3 regions of the Alteromonas sp. ABH4_454 genome follow, and region 1 is predicted to be linked to each of the others. Evidence: predicted binding sites of a transcription regulator. Region 1 holds the regulator's gene; each other region holds the start of a gene.

Region 1 (7,184 bases):
TTCATCTCTGTTTGTCGGTTTTGGTAGTACATCCGTAGCTGCTGAAACGATAGATGTAGAGTACAGCCGTTTCTACAGCCATGTTAAAAAGCTAGATAACGAAGATACCCAAGCGCTTCAGTTTGCGTTTGGTTTTGTCCGAGTAGGTGAAGGGCGTTTATGCGAGGTTAACGGTGCATCTATCGTTACCGATAAGAAAACAATGCCACTAGAAGTTACAGATGAAGGACGTTTTACCGTACCCACTGAAAAAGCACTGAAACTGGCTAATGCACTGGTACGTATCGACTTAAACGAACGCGCGAACGTTTGTGATATGTCGGTGCAGCTTGAAACCAAGCCAGAATACCTTAAACAGTATTACAAGAAAGAAGAACTCACTTTTTTGTATGAACAGTATGAAGCCTTTTTCAATGAAATGGGAAGCTTTTTGTCTTTTATGATGCCGTCGGTGAAGGGCTTGATGATTCAGTTCGAAGACAAAAATTTAGATTTCGTTACACCGCAGGGTGTACAAATTAACAATGGTGTTCTGCAGTTAGAGCAAGAGTGGATAAATGAGGCGAAAGGCTTAACGCTGCCACAAGCGCCGCTGCGTGTAACAGCTATGGCGTCAAGTTAATCTACCTTCTGAACAATTAGGTATCAGGTTAGTAACTGATACCTAATTTGCTCTGCAATTCGCGCTATGGTCTCTTCGCCTTTTGCGCAAAGTTCTTCTGCCCTATGGAACTCCATAATACCTACATCAGTCAGCTGAGGTTCAATTAGTATATCTGGCGGGTCGCCAGCTAAACGAGACCGAGTAACACGAGCTTGAAGTATTTCAAGTGAGCTGCTCATTACGCTCATAATTCCTGGCGGGTTGCGCTTATTCACCTTTGCAGGCACTTCAGTGAATTCTTCTTCTACTTTTTCAATAACATCAGAGGCTATGCTTTCTTCGGTATTCACATCTTCAGAAGCATTGACTTGAAGCTGCTCTTCATTTTCGTCTGACGTTTTGTCATCTTTACTGTCTGGCGAAAACCATTGGCGCAATACGTTTTGGCTTTTAGTAAAAAAGTCTTCGGTTTTACGTTGGTTTTCTTCGTGGTCTTGCCTTAACTTTTCCAACCGAAGCGGGCGAAAATCGGCGTTAAGATTAACCGCAATCACAAAATCAGCCCCTAATTGGCGACACAAGTTCACCGGTACAGGGTTCACAACAGCGCCATCCACTAGCCAGCGATCGCCATGAGCAACGGGGGCAAAGAGCGCTGGAATAGCGCATGACGCTTGAATGGTATCGCCAATAGGTCCTGAATTAAATACTACTTCACGTCCGGTATATAGGTCAGTTGCCACAGCCGCAAAAGGTTTAAGCATATCTTCATAGGTAGATTCACAAAACTCGCTAGCAAGTTTGTCGAAAACTTTTTGTCCGCTGGCAATACCGCCACGTCTTAATCCAACACCCATAAGAGCAAGTACCTGCCAGTCGCTAAGTGAACAGGCCCATTCTTTTAAACCTTCTAGCTTACCACTTGCGTAGGCAGCACCAACGTAGGCGCCAATAGAGCAACCAGCAACAACGTCGATTTTAACGCCAAGCTTTTCCAATGCTTCAATTATACCAATGTGTGTCCAGCCCCTTGCGGCACCGGCACCTAACGCCAGTCCAATTTTCATTTACTTTGGTTCCATAATATTTACTACTTCGATAGCATTGTCTTCATCACTGAGATCTGCGCTATTTTCTGTAGCAAAAGAAGGTTCATCAAATCCTATATCACCATCTGCAACGGGGCCATCTTGAGTGACGATAGATTTAAAATCATAAAGATTACTATCTACAAGATGTGAAGGGGCCACGTTTTGAAGCGCACGGAACATTGATTCAATACGACCTGGGAAACGGCGGTTCCAGTCTTGAAGCATTGCTTTTATGTTCTGGCGCTGAAGATTTTCTTGTGAACCACACAGGTTACAAGGAATAATTGGGAACTCAGCGGCTTGAGAATATTTTTCAATGTCTTTTTCGCTGCAGTAGGCCAGTGGACGAATGACAATATGCTCGCCGTTATCGCTAACCAGTTTTGGTGGCATAGATTTCAGCTTGCCACCGTGAAACATATTCAGGAAAAACGTTTCTAGCATGTCGTCACGGTGGTGACCTAATGCAATTTTCGTCGCGCCTAGTTCTTTCGCTGTGCGGTATAAAATACCACGGCGCAAACGAGAGCAAAGCGAACAAGTCGTTTTCCCTTCAGGAATCTTGTCTTTAACAATAGAGTAGGTGTCTTCTTCTACAATCTTGTAATCGACGCCTATGCTGTCTAAATACTCGGGCAAGATATGTTCAGGAAAACCAGGTTGCTTCTGGTCAAGATTTACCGCAATAATATCAAAATGAATAGGCGCAATCTTCTTTAAAAACAATAAAATATCAAGCATGGTATAGCTGTCTTTACCTCCCGATAAACACACCATAACCTTGTCGTTGTTTTCAATCATACCGAAATCGCCAATGGCCTTACCCACGTTGCGACGAAGTCGTTTCTGAAGTTTGTTGAAGTTGTACTTTTGCTTACTTTGCGCGGCGTTTAACGTCGGCGCATCAGCACTGCTTGTGCCTAAACTCATAATTAACTAGCTTGGTTTGTGATAAAGGCGCCATTATACATTAAAGCGCCTTTTCGAGACTATGGCTGTGTTGTTAAATTTATCGAGAAGCGTTAAGTATTGATTTAAGCGTGTATGATCAACTTTCAGCATTAACTGCTAAATGCGCAGTTTTTTTTCATGAAAAACGCCCATCGCCGATTCGCCATTTGTCGCCACCAAGTGACTTGGTATTTAAACGAAATTAAGTCGTTAACTACACGGTTATCGGTGATTCAAACCCATCTGGCTTAATCGCAAGTACGTCACAATTTAGTTCATCAATAACGTGCTCGGCAGTATTGCCAATAAGCGCCGCCGAAATACCAACCCGTCCCACGGTGCCTATTACAACTAACTCGGCATCGAGTGTTTTAGCCACTTGCGGGATAACTTTTTCAGGCAAGCCTTCTTTCACCACACATTTATTTTCTGGAATACCATATTTCAGCGCGTGACTACGCATTTCTTTCATATGATGATTTTTTACCGCATCGTGATACGTATCAGGGTCAAACTCTGGCACTTCAATGGCAATGTTAAGTGGAGTTGTAGGGTAGCTATTCACTAAATTAACGTTACCTTTTAGCAAAGAGGCATAATCGTTAGCGATTATCGTAAGCTTGTCGTTTAGTGCAGCATGCTCATCATCTTCACTGCCTACGTTTACTGCAGCTATAATTTCACCGCCTTCTGGCCAGTCGTGTTCTTTAACGAGCAGTACAGGGCGTGGGCACTTGCGCATTAGATGCCAGTCTGTAGGGGTAAAGATTACTGAGGCAAGGTCGTCATGTTTTTTAGTGGCTTTTACCACCAAGTCGATTTGGTTATTAAGGGCGTAATAAATAATCGACTCATAAGCACGGTTGTTCCACTCAACCACAATATCGGTCTCTGAAAAGCCTTGTTCTTTTAGCTGGGCAGATAACCATTTGGCGTGCTCTTTTGTAACGGCATCGCGCATTGATTCACGTTCGTCGGGGCTAAGCATGGTTGTCATATCGTAAGACAAATCATATACCACCATCATAGCGGTAACCGTGGCGCCGGTTTTTGACGCAAGTTCATAGGCACGGCTTAGGGCAGGCTGGTTGTCGCGTTCCGCGTCCACCACGGCAAGAATTCGTTTACACTCAATCATAACGTCTCCTCAACTACAAAGCTTTGTATGGCTGTCGACATCGATATTGTTTCAAAACAGTTTATATAAACCATTTACATTAACTATAAACGACATTTGGAAAAACGTGAGTTGTTTTGGATCAAGGTGTAAATAATCTGTTGATATATAAAACAGGTAACATTGAATATTACGGGAGTTTTCACGCACGACGGATGGATGTCGTGTTAAACAGTGAGGGAATACAGTGAAATTTTAAAGGTTAAAACTAAAAAGCGCGCATGTAGCGCGCTCAAGATAACAGAAGAATAAATTAACCGTTACAGACTACACTAGGGCCATTTAACGCTTCTAACTTGGAATTTAACCGATCAAAATCCAAAATAGAGATCAATTTACCGTCTACTTTGATAATGTTTTCTTTCTGAAAACGGCTTAATAGACGACTAATGGTTTCTATCGTTAAGCCTAAGTAGTTGCCGATTTCGTTTCGGGTCATAGTTAGATGAAATTCTCTGTGCGAGAAGCCACGCTCTTCAAAGCGCTGAGATAGGTGCGATATAAAATATAGCAAACGCTCCTCAGCAGTACGCTTGTTTAAAAGCATGATCATGTCGTGATCTTGTTTGATTTCTGCGCTCATAAAGCTCATGATCTGATGGCGAAGCTTGGGAAATTGCACAGACATCTCATCTAGTGTGTCATAAGGCAACTCACACACCATGGCGGTTTCTAGCGCAGAAGTGTAGCTTTGATGTTTATTCTCCCGCAGGGCATCGAAACCAATAATATCACCAGGGAAGTGGAAGCCGGTGATTTGCTCTTCACCTTCTTGGTTGGTTACAAATGATTTGAAAGAGCCAGTTCTAACGGCGAAAAGCGAACGAAATTTATCGCCAGTTTGAATGAGCGTATCACCTTTGTGAAGCGGCTTTTTGCGCTCAATTATATCGTCAAGAGACTCGATTTCTGTTTTGTTCAGCGCCACCGGTAAACACAAGTGACTGAAGCTACAGTTTTGACAGTGAATAGAAAATTGGCTTCCTTTGCTCATAATACATGCTCTTTTGAAGATTACCCAATAATGATACACCCATTTTTAAACGATTGCGCCATGAATAAGATAAGCCGCATAAATGGCCATTATTACGGCAATTATTTGTCTAACGTTATTGTTTTGAAAACTGCTAACAATATACTGACTGCCTGCACTTGCTGCGAGTAGCGTTGGCAAAGTACCTAAACCGAAGAAAAACATGATGGCAGCGCCCTGCAATGCATTCCCCGCCGCTAAAGACCAAGTAAGTGTTGAATACACTAATCCACAAGGCAACCAGCCCCAAATAAACCCATAAGGAATAGCACTAAAAGGGGTTTTGAAAGGTAAAAAACGCTTAGATAACGGCTGCAGTTTAGAAAATAAACCTTTGCCTGCGTTTTCTAACACCGTTAACCCTGTCCACCATTTGCCTAAATAACAGGCCAACAACAGCAACATAATACCGCTGAGTAAAGACAGGGCATAATTGGCCAGAGGAATATAGTCTGCTGCAATTTTGCCAAGTGCGCCGGTCAGTGCGCCAGCAATGGTGTAGCTAGCTATGCGCCCCATGTTATAGGCTAGGGCGTAAGGTACTGCTGAAGCACCTTTTGGTGACACCATTCTTAGCGCTGCCACTATACCGCCGCACATGCCCACGCAGTGAACACCGCCCGCTAAGCCGATAAGAAAAGCTGAGAAGTAATTAATCCCCTCCATGCTGCCCTTGGTTTTTCTCTACTTTAGTATTCTGAAGTTGCTTGCGTTGTTCAGCGAGCTTTTTTTCTTCGGGCGGAAGATCATCGTCAAACAGTATGCTGTAACCTTGACGGTCTAAATCTTCAAACTGATTAGTTTTAACCGCCCAGAAGAATATTACGATAGCGACGGCTACTATAATGATGGCGATTGGAATTAAAACGTAAATAATGCTCATACTATTTGCCCAGAAGTCGCGTAGAGTTTGTCACTACTATGATACTGCTTAATGACATGCCAACAACCGCCATCCACGGCGAAAGTAGGCCAGATACGGCGAAAGGTAAGATCAAAACGTTGTAACCTACCGACCAACCAATATTTTGTCTTATTTTTTGCTTCACTTGATGCGCAGTTCGGATGAGTTCTGGCACAGAAAGCAGCTGATCGCCAAGCAAAATCACGTCGGCTGCAGTTTTCGCAACATCTGTAGCATTACCTACCGCTATCGCTACATCAGCACTTGCAAGAACAGGGGCGTCATTAATACCATCGCCCATCATCATAACCTTTGAGCCAGATTGCTGCATAGCTTGAACCGCTTCATATTTATGCTCTGGGGTAAGGCCCCCTTTAGCGGTAGAAATTGGTAAAGGTTTGGTGAGGGAATCAACGTTTTGCTGTGTATCGCCGCTTAGTACAGCGAGGGTATGACTTTTTGCCAATATATCGAGGGTTTCTTGGGTATCGTCACGCAGTGAGTCACGAACTTCAAAAGCAGCCATAATACGGCCTTTGACAGTAAGAAATACGTTAGCCGAGGGATAGCGCTCGATAAACGATTGCTGTGATTCGTGAACACTGAACGCTGCTGAGCCCATGGAGAAAAGCGTGTCATTAATTTCACCGCTAATTCCGCCACCTGGCGTGACCGTGAAATTTGTCACTTTGTGTACGGTGTTGCCGCTTGACGTTTTATCACCGCTAAAGTCCTTATTACCGCTAAAGGCTTTTTTGTCGCTAAAGGCTTTAGCAATAGGGTGTTCAGAGCGAGATTCTAGGGCGCGGGCGATTGATAGCGCGCTTTGGCTGTCTACGCCGTCAGCATACCAGGCGTTTGATATAGTGAACTTACCTTGTGTCAGCGTACCGGTTTTGTCGAGTGCGATAGTGTCAATGCCAGTGATTTGCTCAAGAGCATCGGCACGCTTTAGCAAAATACCTTGTCTGTTTAATTTCGCCATAGCGCAAGTGAGCGCTGATGGCGTGGCTAACCCTAGGGCGCAAGGACAGGTTGCTACCAACACGGAAATGGTGATCCAAAACGCATCATCACTGCCGTTATAAGCCCAAAAGGTGTAAGTTAACGCTGAAATCAATAATACAGCGGTCACAAAGTATCTAGAGAAATTATCGGCTATCTGTGCAGCCTTGGGCTTGCTCGCCATCGCACTTGCTTGAAGCCTTACAATTTGATTTACCAGCGCATTTTTAAGTGTTTGCGTAACCGTAATGGTAAGGCTACCGTCCTGACATACGGTACCGCCATATACAGTGCTGTTATCTGACTTTCGTACTGGGTTAAATTCACCCGTTAGCATAGATTCGTCAACCGCAGCGTTACCCTCTGTAACCAGCCCATCAATGGGGATGGTTTCACCAGGCTTAACCAGCACTACATCG
Region 2 (7,184 bases), 1.6 Mb from region 1:
CTACTACATCGCTTTTATTTACACCAGAGCGAGCTACATAATTGTCAATCGCGTTATGAAATAAAGGGGTTTCAATGGTTCCTGGGCATACCGCGTTAACGCGAATGTTGTATGGGGCATAATCAAGTGCCGTGGTTTTTGCGATAGACGCCAGCGCACCTTTACTTACCCCGTAGGCAAAGGAGTTTCGCTTTCCTACAAACGACTGATCAGATCCCATCACCACAATGGCTCCACTTCCCTGCTTTTTCATCGTCGGCAAGCAAGATTTAATTGCGCCATAGGCGCCTTTAACGTTCAGGCTAAGCACCTTATCAAGCAAGGTTTCGTCGGTATCCTCAATAGTTGCAGACACGTGGATACCAGCATTACACACTAACGCGTCTATGCGTTGATAAGCCGTCATAACTTCATCGATTGCAGCTTCAACGTTACTTACCACGCTTACATCACAAGGCTTCCAAATAGCGTTAGGCACAGCTTGCTCAAAGTCTCTTATATCTAAGTTAACCACTTGATAGCCGTTTTCGCTAAACAACTTGCATACTGCAAAACCGATACCCAAGCTTCCCCCCGTGACTATACAAACCGGGGCCTGCGCTTCATTACTACTATGCTCAAGGTTTTTCTTCGCGCTATCTGAATTCATGACTTTATGTACCGTGTTGCTGGTGCGTATGTGTTATTTCAATGTAGGCTAAGCATGCCACTGAGTATGTGAATTGCAAGCAAGCTAAGCATTTGTGTTCACCATTCTATATTAACAGTGGCACACGAGACATCATCACCAGCATTTCCATGGGCTGCTCTCATTGCCACATCATCCAAATTTATTATTAACTTTCCTTTAACGGACTATTCGGACTACGCTTTTTGTGACTATAATAGGCAAAATTAAAACACTTGTTTGAAAAAGGAGTCATCCATGCCTCTGTACCACGCCCCTACAACTGATTTTCAGTTCTTATTAAAAGACTGGCTTGGACTTGATGCTCACTACGAAAAGCTCGGTATCAGCGACTTTGATAGCGAACTAGCCAATGAAATTATTGCGCAAGGCGCAAAGTTTGCCTTGGATGTGGTTGCCCCTCTTAACCGTGAGGGCGATGAGGAAGGCTGTAAGCTTGAAAACGGTAAAATTACCACACCTAAAGGCTTTGCAGATGCTTATCAGGAATATGTTGCTAACGGCTGGAACGCAATGCTAGGCACTGCCGAGTACGACGGGCAAGACTTGCCGTACACTATGGCGGTGCCTGTTCACGAAATGCTAAACGCGGCGAACTTAAGCTGGCGCTTAACCACCATGCTTACCGAAAGCGCCACGCTTGCTGTTACTAAGCACGCCAGTAAAGAATTGAAAGATATCTACCTTGCTAAGCTAATCAGCGGTGAGTGGACAGGTACAATGAACCTGACCGAGCCTCACGCGGGAACCGATTTGAGCTTGCTTAGCACTAAAGCTGAGCCACAAGGCGACGGTAGCTACAAAGTAACCGGTAACAAGATATTTATTACTGCTGGTGATCAAGACTGGAGCTCGAACGTTATTCACCTTGTGCTAGCTCGCCTTCCTGACGCACCAAAAGGTGTTAAAGGTATAAGCCTGTTTTTAGTGCCTAAATTCCTTCCAGATGCTAGCAATGAGCCAGGTGAGGCGAACAGCCTTTCAGTAGGAAGCATTGAACACAAAATGGGGATCAAAGCGAGCCCGACATGTGTGATGAACTTCGACGGCGCAACAGGCTACCTTGTCGGTGAAGAAAACCAAGGTTTAGCATGCATGTTCACTATGATGAACGATGCTCGGTTCCAAGTAGGCCTGCAAGGCTTAGGTGCAGCAGAAGCCTCGTACCAGGGCGCGCTAACCTACGCACGCGAACGTGTGCAGTCTCGCGCACCTCAGGGTATCCAAAACCCAGAGGGCAAAGCAGACCCAATCGTTTTTCAACCTGACGTAGCGCGTATGCTACTTACACAGAAATCATTGATTGAAGGTTGCCGTGCACTTTCACTTTTCTACGCTAAATTTATGGACGTAGAAAAACTTGGTGAGGGCCAAGAAAAAGAAGATGCCGACAAAATACTTCAGTTTTTAACGCCTATCTGTAAAGCCTTTATGACCGATATGGGCCTTGAAACGACTAGCCTCGGTGTACAGGTATTCGGTGGTCACGGTTTTATTCGTGAGTGGGGCATGGAGCAACTTATGCGCGATGTGCGCATTGCAATGCTGTACGAAGGAACGAACGGTATACAGGCCCTAGACCTTATCGGCCGTAAGCTTACCCGCGATGGCGGACAAATGATGGAAGCTACTTATAAAGCGTTTAGTGCATTAGTTAGCGACATTCAAGACAGTGAAGCGAAAGGTCTCGCTCAAGGTATTCTTGATGATTGGCGTGCATCTTCAGCCGATTGTTTAGGTATGGATGCAACTACCGCGGCGGCAGCTGCCTGTGATTACTTAGCATACAGCGCCTATTCATTGATTGGTGTACTTTGGTACAGCATGGCTGATAAAGCTCAGGCATCGGGCAATATGGTACTTGCCGCCTCAAAGATGAAAACACGTGACTTCTATATGGAACGTATTTTAGTACGCCGTGACGCACATAAAGCCGCTTACAAAGCAGGCCCTGAAAGCACACTCGCTATTTCGGGCAATGAATTTGATTACCTGTAAGCTATACACGCTTTCTTAGCCCAACAAACCTGGACTAAAAACACAAAAAAGGTCACTACACGTGACCTTTTTTATTACCTTTTTAAAAAGGTGTATTAATCGTTTGCCGCGACTTGCGTGGAGAACGTATCAGCAAACCAGTCGTTTAGCATGGCTTTCTCGTACGATAACGACTCGGTGCGGTTGTGACGGATATTCGACTCCATAAAGTCCATGTCTTTAAGCTTCACATCCTCACCACTTAAAATGACCTGACCATCAGAATTAGATAGCGAGTAGCTGAACGTCATTCTTGGAATATCTATGCGTTTAATTATTCGCACATCGCTGCCAGCCCCGCTGCCAAAACCTACAAACTGGCTCGGCCAAACTTGACCAGCCAAATCAACGTTTGTCACCGTCATCGACAGTACCTGTGATTCGGGCAGGTCGCTAGCTAATTCTGTAATGTGTTCTTCTAAGTCTTTTAAAGTTCGCTCACGAAAGCGTTTACGAGATTCATTGGCTGGCCTGACATCGCTGTAAGATTCTGGCTCTTCCCATGTTATCTCTACCTCAGCGGCTTGGGTTGGCGCAAAAACAACTAGAGCCCCTACGGTTGCGGCGCAACTTAAACAAGAAAAAGTACGTAATTTATTCACTTTCATGCTCCTAAATTCAGTCGTTTAACCTTAAGTTAGCAAGCGTTGAGAAAGTTATTAATCAAAAAAACATTAGAAAAGTTTTAGATTTAACTTTTTCTTACTCAAAAAGCTAATGTCACTTTGAAACTTGCATAACCGGCGACTGCTTAATGATTAGGCACAGTTTTGCGCGTTTAGTTCCCGTAAAATTAGGGTTTATATCATCGTTTTCACAATAGGTGTGGTGAAAGCGTTTTACGCTTGCAGCATCGGCGGTAATTAGTTTAACGTAGCTTTGCTGGTAAGGTTTCAAAGGGCTTAGTTCAATATTTATTTTATCTTGCAAACTACGTAACTCTTTTCGCTCTGGAAGGGTGGCAATGGACACCAGCCAGTCAGAGACAGAGTTTTGAATATCTTCAAATAAATACTGGACAAAAGGAGAGCGCAGCACTATTACCAAAACAATAATTTCCGCAGCGATAATAAAGAACCGTAACATAACTTCTCAGCTAACTTTGATAGGGGTTTACAACAAATAGCGCCTACTTTGTGCGCTTTTCACCAACAATATACTTAATAAATGCTTTGCTAATTTGTATTACAACAAGGTTCACTGTACATGATTTGGACACTTATTGGCCACATAATTGCGCTGCATGGTAGTGTGTTATCTAACTTACTGTAAACACGATAGTTTATACTAAGGTATAACTTGTATACTTTTTCGACCGACACTTTTTAGGGCTAACCATTTATTCAATTTTACGCTTATTAGCCATGTCGCTGTATGTAGAAATTTACAAAATGACATAATGCAAAAGAAAAATAACAAGCCACCAGCATTATTTTCTGAACTTTCAGTATTGACTGAAAGTTTAAAAAGATAGACCATACGCCGCATTATTGATCTATATTAAATATGACGTGTTGAACGCGGTTATACTGCACAAGCAGTTTGTTACGTCACATAAGGTTAAGCTATGAATGAACAAATACCGGTCAAAAACGTAACACCGGTAAAAGTACATAAACCCAAAGGAGCCACAGAGGGTAAACGTCACGACTCCCGTAGCCGTATTTATGTGCGCGCCGTGCAGGGCCCCTTGGAAACGTTTAGACGTTTCTTCGGTCTTTTCTTTTTAGCCCTTTTTGCCATCATTCCATGGATTCAGTACAACGGCCATCAGGCCGTACTGCTTGATATTGGCGAACAGCGTTTTACTATTTTTTCTCTTACTTTGTGGCCTCAAGACCTTACCTTACTGGCCTATATATTCATTGTTTCTGCTTTTGCATTATTTTTCGTCACCACCTTCGCAGGTAGAGTGTGGTGTGGCTTTATGTGCCCGCAGACGACATGGGTATACATATACACATGGTTTGAAGAGAAGTTCGAAGGCCCGCGTAACAAGCGTATAGCGCTAGATGCGCGTAAAATGGATGCAGATAAATTTTTGCGTAAAACGGCGAAGCATACCGCTTGGGTATTGGTAGCCCTATTAACTGCGCTAACCTTTGTCGGCTACTTCACGCCAATTGATGCTCTGTTTGTTGATTTCGTCACATTCGATACCAGTTTCTGGGCAGGGTTTTCTGTTATTTTCTTTGCAGTTTGTACCTACGGGAATGCAGGCTACATGCGTGAAATCATGTGTACCCACATTTGCCCTTATGCACGATTCCAATCTGCCATGTTCGACAAAGATACATTTACCGTATCTTACGATGCAAAACGAGGCGAACAGCGCGGCCCACGCCCTCGAAAGCTCAGTCACGAACAGGTGCAGGAAAAAGGCTTAGGTGACTGCATTGACTGTAATTTATGTGTTCAAGTCTGCCCTACCGGTATTGATATTCGCAACGGCCTTCAATACGAATGCATCAACTGCGGTGCCTGTGTTGATGCCTGTAATGGCGTAATGGATAAAATGGGCTACCCCAAAGGCTTGATAAGCTTTACCTCAGAGGAAGAACTTGCGGGCGGCAAGACTCACGTTTTTCGTCCTAAGCTAATTGGTTACTTTGTCGTTCTTCTGGTGATGACGGGTTTGTTATTCGCCAATATTTGGACACGCAGCCCAACTGAAGTCGACATCATCCGCGACAGAAACTCACTGTACCGCGAGACCAATGAAGGGCTTATTGAAAACGTATATACCATAAAAGTGCTCAACAAAACCCAGCAAGAGCAAACGTATACTATTGCTGTAAAAGGTCTTCCTGACTACGAATACATAGGCGAGCAAGAAGTAACAGTTAAAGGTGGTGCGGTTTACAGTACGCCGATTTCTGTTGCAACGGACGCTTATAATCTGGAAGATACGGTTACCGATATTTTTATCAGTGTAACCACCACTATTGATGGGGAAACGGTTACGGTTGATGAACCAACGAAGTTCCTTTATCGATGACAGATTTTTCTTTTTCTGGGCTTAGCCCAGACACCATATTAGATGCCCTGGAAAGTCAGGGCATTTTTCTTCAAAGCGGCCTGCTAGCGCTCAACAGCTATGAAAACCGCGTTTATCAATTTTTGGCTGAAGACGGTCAGCGCTATGTGGCAAAATTCTATCGCCCAGGTCGATGGACAGATGCGCAAATTCTTGAAGAACACGCGTTTGCTGCAGAGCTAATGGATAACGAAATCCCATTGGCTGCACCTTTAGCTTTAAACGGTAAAACACTCCATCATCATACGGTGGCAGAGACTGACTATCGATTTACGCTATTCCCTTCGGTAGGCGGTAGACAATTTGAAAACGACAACCTTGATCAGCTCGAATGGATGGGGCGTTTTATTGGTCGTATCCATCGCGTTGCGTCAGCTAAAGAGTTTGCAGATCGCCCCTCAATTGACATTGAAAGTTACCTTGATGAGCCCAAACAGGTTCTGTTGCAAAGCACACTGCTACCCGAGCATTTGAAGACGGCCTTTTTTGCCATACTCAATCCAGTTATTGAGGCCACCCAACAAGCGTATAAGCCAACATCGAATATTCGTTTACACGGTGACTGCCATCCAGGCAATATACTATGGCGCGACGGTCCAACCTTCGTTGACTTAGATGACTGCCGTATGGGACCCGCTATTCAAGACTTATGGATGATGTTAAGTGGCGACCGCCAACAGCAGCTTTTGCAGCTAGATACCCTAGTAGAGGCCTACGAAGAATTTCACGAATTCGATACGGCTCAGTTAGCGCTTATCGAACCGCTTAGAGCAATGCGCATGGTGCATTACATGGCGTGGCTTTCTCGTCGGTGGGAAGACCCTGCGTTTCCTCGTGCGTTCCCTTGGTTTGCTGAAGACAAATATTGGGAAGGCCAAATACTTGCCCTTAAAGAACAGCTATCTGCACTCCAAGAGCCCCCGTTGAAACTAGGTTACTGATTCAACTTTTACATCACTTATCAAAGCGCTTTTTCGATATTTTTATACAAATCGAAAAAGCGTAACTTATAAGAAACCGTATTCGCTATCACTTTTTAAGTTCTATATAATCGCGCTGTGTAGGTGCTTTTGTCGCGCTCCATAACTACTACTGTGACAATAGTTAAACGGGAAATCAGTGAAAAGCTGATGCTGCCCCCGCAACGGTAAACTCAACGCATTGTCGTTTTCTTTTCATTCGCCACTGTCTTTTATACGTCAACGCGCTTCAGCGCAATCAGACGCCACTAGATGGGAAGGCAAAAGAGCCATTACCTTATCGGTATTGGCGAGTAAGCCCGGATACCGGCCTGTACTTCATGGTGTCGTTTTTTGCTTCTATTCAAAAGAATAAGTAACAACGTGCACTTTCACTCATCATGTGCTCGGGTGGAGCGCATCAAAGATAATATAAAAACCATGCGTACACATTTTACTAAAG
Region 3 (7,184 bases), 2.1 Mb from region 1:
TAAAGCGCTCCACCTGTTCTGCAACTTCAGCAAACAGCGGCGCGTCTGCCACCATGTCATCCGAAATCCCGGTAAGACGGGTTATGTTACTAGGAATTCTGCGCTGCGGATTCAACAAGGTTTGAAATCTATCGACCTCTTCACCGCCGACTAGTTTAACCATGCCTATTTCGGTAATGCGGTTATAACTATTGTTTCCACCGGTAGTCTCAATATCCACTACGACATAGGGTTGAGCTGGGTCCCGCACCCAATTCACTGTCGTTACAGCAACGTCAAACCCGGCTTGCTGCAAACGCTGAATGGAAACCAATTGGTTTCGACGAAGCTGATCGCCCGGCGCTTTTATCTCTTCAAAGCGAAGCGCGCCGTCAAACACCATAATGTCGGGGAAACCATCGCGCAGGCTTTCAAAATCTTTACACATCATGCGAAGTAAAGCATAGATACTGTCGAGAGAACCGTGTTCTATCAGAGCCTCTAAAGGCGTAAGCAAATGGCTTGACCACATAAACAGGCTGTTCACTTTGCCATAGTGCATTGTGGCCATTTTATGAATGTGCAAGCGCAGTTTCTCTTTGCTATCAAGGGCAAGCAGCAGTGCTTCAATACTTTGCTCAAACTTGGCGTAAAAGTTATTTTGCTTAAGCGATAATGGCCTGCGATCGAACTCAGTAACCAGCGTATCTTCTTCGTAAAGTTGCTTCCAAAAAGTAAGACCGAATAAACTTCGCCACAAACGGTTTTCTGTGCGCCAGCCTTCTGCGCCTTGCCTTGCATAATGGGCCAATACGCCGCGTTCTACCTGCTGATTTTGGCTTACATCAATATCTAACGACCTGCTTGCATTTCGTAGCATATCGGTAACGGTACTGGTACGCTTTTTATGGTATTTACGGGCATAAAAATCTTCGGCAAACGCTAATAGCGTATCAGATTGAGGATTATCAATAATGCCCTCAAGAGCTTGTTTGACGTCATCTTCTTGTCCGTCTTTATAGCTCTCTCTTAGCCACTTTTCTTTCGCTTTATCGCTTTGCGCTAGTTTTAAAATGTCTAACCCTTTGGCCCTATCGAAAGCCAACACTTTAAGCCCAAGTGCGTAAAGCAGCTGATCGCGATAGAAACTGGCTGACACACCTTCTGTAGCAGGGAAATCACTATCCGCTAAGGCAAGTAACATATCATTGTTATAAAAGGCTAGCTGGCTATAGTGGTTGGCGTAAAACCAAGCTGCTTGCGCATCGCTTTTACTTTCAAAGCGTGCAGTATCGGTTACCGAATCGGAGCGGGTTCTCATTACACCGAGATCGCGCATAGAAAACTGATTCAGACGGCTTTTGGTATTACCGAAATAGATAAACAGTAAATAGCGAAGCGCATTATCAAATAGACACACTAAATAGTTGTTTAGCGAAAAGCTCTCTGGCCAGCCTCTAGCACCGATATGTTCATTAAGTAACGTCACGAGTTTAGGCTTAGTGAGAGACGCGAGCCCCTGCGTACTGCCGTATTCAGCAAGAAGCGCCAACAACGCATCTTTGGTTAGAACGCCGGCGATATCATTAAGCGACGCGTTCGAAAGGTCGCCAAACCACCCGCTATCAATGAGACAATCTATTTGTGCTTGCGGCTCGGTTATTTCGCCGTAGTTAAACTGGGTTCTGTCAATAACCGCATATTTGCGATTTGCAGCGCGCACCACAATACATTTTTTATCATCGTTTAATGCGTTGAAGCGCTCAACAAAATCAGCTGCCTCATCACTCAAAAGCATGCTGTTAACACCTTCAAAGAACTTAAGGAACTCGTGAAAATGTGTGAGGTAATAACGTGGCGGTAAATCTTTTCGCATGAGGTATCTTTGGCTATGAAAACACCAGTAGTGTATATTTATACAGCCAAGTTAATCAAATTAAATCCATATCGAATGTATTTAAAGTCTACTGGCCGGTATTAGACCAAGCCATTTATTAAACACGCACTCGCTGTTTAGACACCCACTGAAAGAACGTTGAAAGCTGCTCGTCATCTAGTAAGCGTTGTAAATTAAAATAGTGCTTGGCCAATGTCATCTCATCATAAAAGCGATGTATGCCGCTATGGCACTGCCTACAAATATAAATACCGTGCTGCAGTTCGGCTTTGCTAAAGTGCCTTTTGAAATAGGTGCGTCGGTGCATTTTTTTCGGGATAAGATGATGATAAGTAAGTCGCGTTTCTCTATTACAACACGGGCAGTTTCCTACTTTATTTGCCACACCATCACCTCTATTCATTCACCTTGCTGCTGTTTATTCGGGCTAATTATTAAGCCTTTCATTTAATAATGGCTATTGCGATTGCCTCAGCGCGTTCTTTTCATAAATAACGGGGTATTTTGCTAAAGAAAATCCACTCGTCTTAGCATTACGTAATAAACACTATTCATGATTAATAAGGCAATGAAATATGAGTTTAACCCGTTCCATGGGCTTCTCCTGCCCTTACTGTATGGCGCCTAATGACGTTGAGATAGATGAGGTCAACGATGTGGGTCAAGTCCAAGTACTCGACTGTCAGGTCTGCTGCCAACCTATAGAGTTGACCACTTATCAGCATGGTGACGACATTCAAATTGAGGCAGAACGAGAAAATGACTAAGCAGTTTACACGCAGCGAGATAGATGCGCTTGCACAGCGATACCGAGCTAATCTAGTCAATAGCTTGTCTGGCTTTAAGTCGGCTACGTTAGTGGGTACCACAAACGGAAACACCAACAATTTAGCCATTGTAAGCTCGATCGTTCATGTGGGTGCTAACCCGCCACTTATAGGCATGATAATGCGCCCACATACTGTGGTACGAGATACCCTTAGCAATATTAAGCAACACGGCTTTTACACGCTAAATCACGTGTCGACTGATTGGGTAGACAAAGCGCACCAAACGTCTGCTCGCTATGCTCCAGATGAGAGCGAATTTGAAGCTGTGGGTTTAACGCCGCAGTTTAGCGAGTCATTTAGTGCACCGTTTGTTAAAGAAAGCGAAATCAAGATGGGCTTAAAAGTGGCGCAACATTTAAAACTGCTTAACGAAACCGAAATGGTTATTGGAGAAATTCAAGAGCTTCATATGCCAGAGAGCATTATTGATGAAGACGGATACGCCGATATAGAAAAAGCAAACACTGCCTGTATTTCTGGATTAGATAGCTATCATAACACTACGCGTGTTGCACAGTTTGCCTACGCCAAACCCGGAGTCCCCTTAGCTAAAAAATGAACTTGTAGCAGATAGAAGGGTCTGATAATTACTATCGGGTATTATTACTCTGAAGTTTATTTAATCTAGATCAAGTGAAAATAAGACATTTCATTCGATCTTTTTTCAAAAAGAGATAGTATTTAAACATTACACAAAACCTGCCTCTTTGGGCAGGTTTTTGCGTTTAAGACACTGAATAAAAAAGAATCATTATCGTTTCTATCTCTTAAGGAGAATGTTATGAAATCTGTAAACCGCCGTGACTTTTTAAAACTGTCTGGCTCTACAGTTATCGGTCTTACATTAGGTGGTGTAGCGTTACGTGCGCAAGCTCAAGAACAATTGAGCGCAGATGACCCAACTGCGAAAGCATTAAACTACACACCGTCTTCAACCGTTGAAGGTGCAAAATGTGCAAACTGCATGTACGTGCAGGGTGCCGATGGCGAACAATATCGCCCTTGTAACATTTTCCCTAATAAGCTGGTTAACGCTGATGGCTGGTGTAGCGCTTGGGTTAAAAAGCCAGGTTAACAACTTTAACCATTGTAACTTCACTTAGCGCCCGTCTATTGTTAGTCGGGCGTTTTGTTAAGTTATAAACAGTCGTGTAAGTATCAGCACGTACGCTAGCCAAGTCCGCCTATCTATCGTGTGTAGTGACCTATCGTGTGTAGTGACCAACAAAATGAAATGATGACTATTTTTCGCTGAACTAAAAACATTGGGCGTATTCAACCAACAATTTCATTTAGCGAAACACGAGATAGCCACTTATTGTCCAAACAAACCTCTAACTGCCGCAGCCAAGTTGAAAGTGCTCGGAGATGGCTTTTTGAAGACACTTGTGTGCTTAACCATGATTCATTGTCAATTAACCATAGCGGCGAGTTTTTAAGGATTTCAGAAGTTAATGCGATGGGTGGCAACGATAAGGCTAATGCAGCTATCGTTTGATACTGCCTCAGTTCGTGAGCCTTGACTAATTCAGCTTTCATACGACTAAGTTCATCGATGGTAAAGATCTGCAACTTGTGCAGTCGCTTGGTAAGTTGTGGACCAACGCCTTGAAGGCGAATGACCTCAATATCGCTTTTTAAGCCTTTCCACTTCGCTGGCACCAAAGGTGTGTCCATAGAGTGAACATTATAATGGACGTCTAGTAACCACCCATCTTGTGCAAGCGGGTAGCGTTGGAGATCAAGTTGAGGTGCGGCTTCACTATTACTTTCGTCATCGGTTAGCTGGCCCATTCTTACTCGGATACTCTCTACACCGAAACTAGACTGCTGACCGGCTATGGTATTCATTACCGTTGCCATTTCAGCATGTATCAACCAAATTAAGCTCTGTACGTCAGTAGAAGTACTCATAAAATGGACTTGAAGTGAATTTCTACTTCGCTGTAGATGTTGGCGCTACTTTGAGCGTCTTGCGGTGCGCGATTACTTGCAGGCGTAATGTTAAGCCTTGTTTTTGTCAGTTTTGACGTATCGATAACCCCGGCAAAACGATTGGCTACTGACAAATTACTCAGAGTTAAGTTTCTGTTTATTGTTGCGTTGCTATTCGGTGCTGAGTTGCTCTCTTCCTCCTCTCCCTGAGAACTATCGTCCTTCATGCTAAAAGTGAGCTTAGCATTGATCTTACCATGATCGACAGACAGCTTAGGAATGCCGTTTGTCAAAACACCAGAGAGTAATTGCCGTTGCTTTTGTGCAATCTTTAGCATGACAGCTATTTTTACTTTCTTTGCTCCTTCTTCGGTTAATTTTTTGCCTGAAAAGTCCTGTTTTTCCTCTAGTGAAATTCCTAGGTCTTTAAAAAATGGGGGGGACTCTTCTTTTTGTTGCGTCGGTGCTTGATACGGTGCGCCCTTGTAGACCGCGTGCTCTGTATCGCTATCAAACGGATACCGATGTTTGAGATTCTCTTCTAATTGGAAAACAAGTTCATCGTCTTGCATACATATTGCAACAAACTCGTCGTCTGAAAGTGACAATAGACTGCTTAGTTCTGATATTTTATCTTGTTGTTCGATTTGCGATGCGAGAACCGCACCAAACGTATCTGAGATGAGCTTTGCCACAAACTCGGCAAAACCCAGCTCATTAAGAGCTGAGTTTGACATGGCGCGTTTCCTTACTGATCTAGCGGTAAATAATCGGTGCGGAAGTTAATTTTCACACCACCAAAAATATTTACTCTTGAGCCTGATCTATCTTGATCAACTTTACTCGTTGTCGTTACTGTCACATTCGAATACTTAGTTGATGCCGATGCTTTGACCCACCGAGATAAAATAGAGCCAGTTTTAGCACGAGCTTGTGCAGAAAACGCTTTGCGGTTGTATTTGTTTTGTGTTTCTCGGCTGAAAGACGAACCATAGGTTGTAAACGTTAAACGCGTTTCTATATCACCATTCTCAATGACCAAGCGCAAGATTCCTTGCTTGACCATTTCTTTAAGCATGTCGTATTTATTCACCGATATTCGCTTCGCTACCGCATCTAGAATAGCGTCATACGAATTTTGACCATCTACAGCAACTTGATTATTGTCGGCTACTCCCGCTTCTGCCGGGGTTTCAAGTGCTTTATTTAACGCATCAGCTTGTGCTTGATCTAATGTGGCGTTTCCTCCGTTATTTTCAACAGCGGTAACCTTCTCTTGATCGTCCACATCAGCAGGTAACGCACGTGCTAAAAAATCTAAAATCATGTCACCACTAATATCGTCTTTGGTGTCATTGATAAAGGAAGTAAGCGATTTGCTAGTTTGTTGGAGAAGCTCGATATAAGCTTCGGTTTGGCGGATGTTGCTAGAGATTAAGGCGTCAAACACATCGGTTATGAGTTTAGTCGTAAATTCAGGGAATCCAATTTCGCTTAGTCTCGTGGCCTGAGTAACTGCTTCAGAAGTTCCAGACATAATACACCTCCATAGTGATAATCTAGAATGAAGTGACATTTACCGCAGTCATTGTTTATATGTGTTGACCTCTCCACTACACTTCTTCTCGCCAAGCGAATTCAGGCAATGAACAATGTCCGCAATTTGGCTGTCTGAAAAGACGTACCGTTCAAGTCAACAAGCATAAGCCTTACACATTGCTCAAAATTTAACCACATTTTTTTAACTTATTTTTTGAAATTGTGGCCAGAACATAAAATGACTCTCATTACCTGAAATGCTCAAATAATTTGAGTCACTTTAATCATCAAGGCTTACCCGTTTAACATCTTTTAACAGATTTTAAGTTACAAGTAATTACTATTACTTAGCGGTTACTTGAACCCCTTCATCAATACCTTTTAAACTTGAGTTGGCAAAACGGGTTGGTAAAAGGCCGGGCTTAATAAAGAAGCTATGTTTTGCTTCAAAAACTTTGCCTATTTTCAGCACATTTTCATCCTGCCACTTACCTCCGATAAAGCTAATACCTACTGGAAGACCTTTCACTTCACCCGCTGGTACTGTGAGATGTGGATAGCCGGCAACAGCGGCTAAATAGCCTATACCAATGAAACCAGCTGGCGAATGATCGCCATATACACCGTCGATTAAAAATGAAGGGCTGTTTGAAGGCGCAACTAATACATCCACGTCGTGTTTTGCTAGCAATGTGTCAATACCGTTTTTGCCCGCTGTATCTTGAATAAGGCGAAGGGCGCTTTGATATGCTTCGCTATCAATAGGCGCAGCGTCTAGCGACTTTTCAAAAATATCTTGATTGAATAACGCTAGCTCTCGCTCGGTTTGGTTGTTAAAAGCAATAAGCTCAGATAGATTTCTTACAGGGATCTCTGCTGGCGAGCCCGACAAATATTCGTTGATGCTGTGATGGAATTCGCTGAGTAAAACATTGTAAGAGTCGGCCCAAAAGGAATCAGGCTGTGAAAAATCACTTATATCCACCAGCGTAGCACCCGATGCT

What was found. Region 1 encodes FNR, which switches genes on or off when oxygen is low (the NO sensors DNR and NnrR bind a similar motif). Its sites were predicted from a motif close to TTGATCTAGATCAA; they were not measured.
Region 2: the regulator FNR is predicted to act here: its motif matches at 4,216-4,229, upstream of ccoG (cytochrome c oxidase accessory protein CcoG).
Region 3: the regulator FNR is predicted to act here: its motif matches at 3,326-3,339, upstream of ACYX4W_RS02650 (high-potential iron-sulfur protein).

The regions. Positions count from the first base shown of each region.
Region 1 is NZ_CM149972.1:3,099,075-3,106,258, reverse strand. It holds gene ACYX4W_RS13535 (DUF2987 domain-containing protein) at 1-622, shown strand, start outside; gene ACYX4W_RS13530 (patatin-like phospholipase family protein) at 646-1,671, opposite strand; gene ttcA (tRNA 2-thiocytidine(32) synthetase TtcA) at 1,672-2,625, opposite strand; gene uspE (universal stress protein UspE) at 2,861-3,784, opposite strand; gene fnr (fumarate/nitrate reduction transcriptional regulator Fnr) at 4,077-4,817, opposite strand; gene ACYX4W_RS13510 (sulfite exporter TauE/SafE family protein) at 4,863-5,522, opposite strand; gene ccoS (cbb3-type cytochrome oxidase assembly protein CcoS) at 5,509-5,739, opposite strand; gene ACYX4W_RS13500 (heavy metal translocating P-type ATPase) at 5,741-7,184, opposite strand, start outside.
Region 2 is NZ_CM149972.1:1,492,502-1,499,685, reverse strand. It holds gene ACYX4W_RS06615 (SDR family NAD(P)-dependent oxidoreductase) at 1-649, opposite strand, end outside; gene ACYX4W_RS06610 (acyl-CoA dehydrogenase family protein) at 926-2,686, shown strand; gene ACYX4W_RS06605 (DUF3016 domain-containing protein) at 2,782-3,327, opposite strand; gene ACYX4W_RS06600 (hypothetical protein) at 3,446-3,811, opposite strand; gene ccoG (cytochrome c oxidase accessory protein CcoG) at 4,293-5,723, shown strand; gene ACYX4W_RS06590 (serine/threonine protein kinase) at 5,720-6,703, shown strand; cobalamin riboswitch at 6,808-7,071, shown strand; gene ACYX4W_RS06585 (TonB-dependent receptor plug domain-containing protein) at 7,163-7,184, shown strand, end outside.
Region 3 is NZ_CM149972.1:602,071-609,254, forward strand. It holds gene ACYX4W_RS02630 (exonuclease domain-containing protein) at 1-1,855, opposite strand, end outside; gene ACYX4W_RS02635 (hypothetical protein) at 1,974-2,279, opposite strand; gene ACYX4W_RS02640 (zinc ribbon domain-containing protein) at 2,452-2,643, shown strand; gene ACYX4W_RS02645 (flavin reductase family protein) at 2,636-3,265, shown strand; gene ACYX4W_RS02650 (high-potential iron-sulfur protein) at 3,488-3,781, shown strand; gene ACYX4W_RS02655 (hypothetical protein) at 3,982-4,620, opposite strand; gene ACYX4W_RS02660 (hypothetical protein) at 4,617-5,378, opposite strand; gene ACYX4W_RS02665 (hypothetical protein) at 5,390-6,178, opposite strand; gene ACYX4W_RS02670 (amidase) at 6,524-7,184, opposite strand, start outside.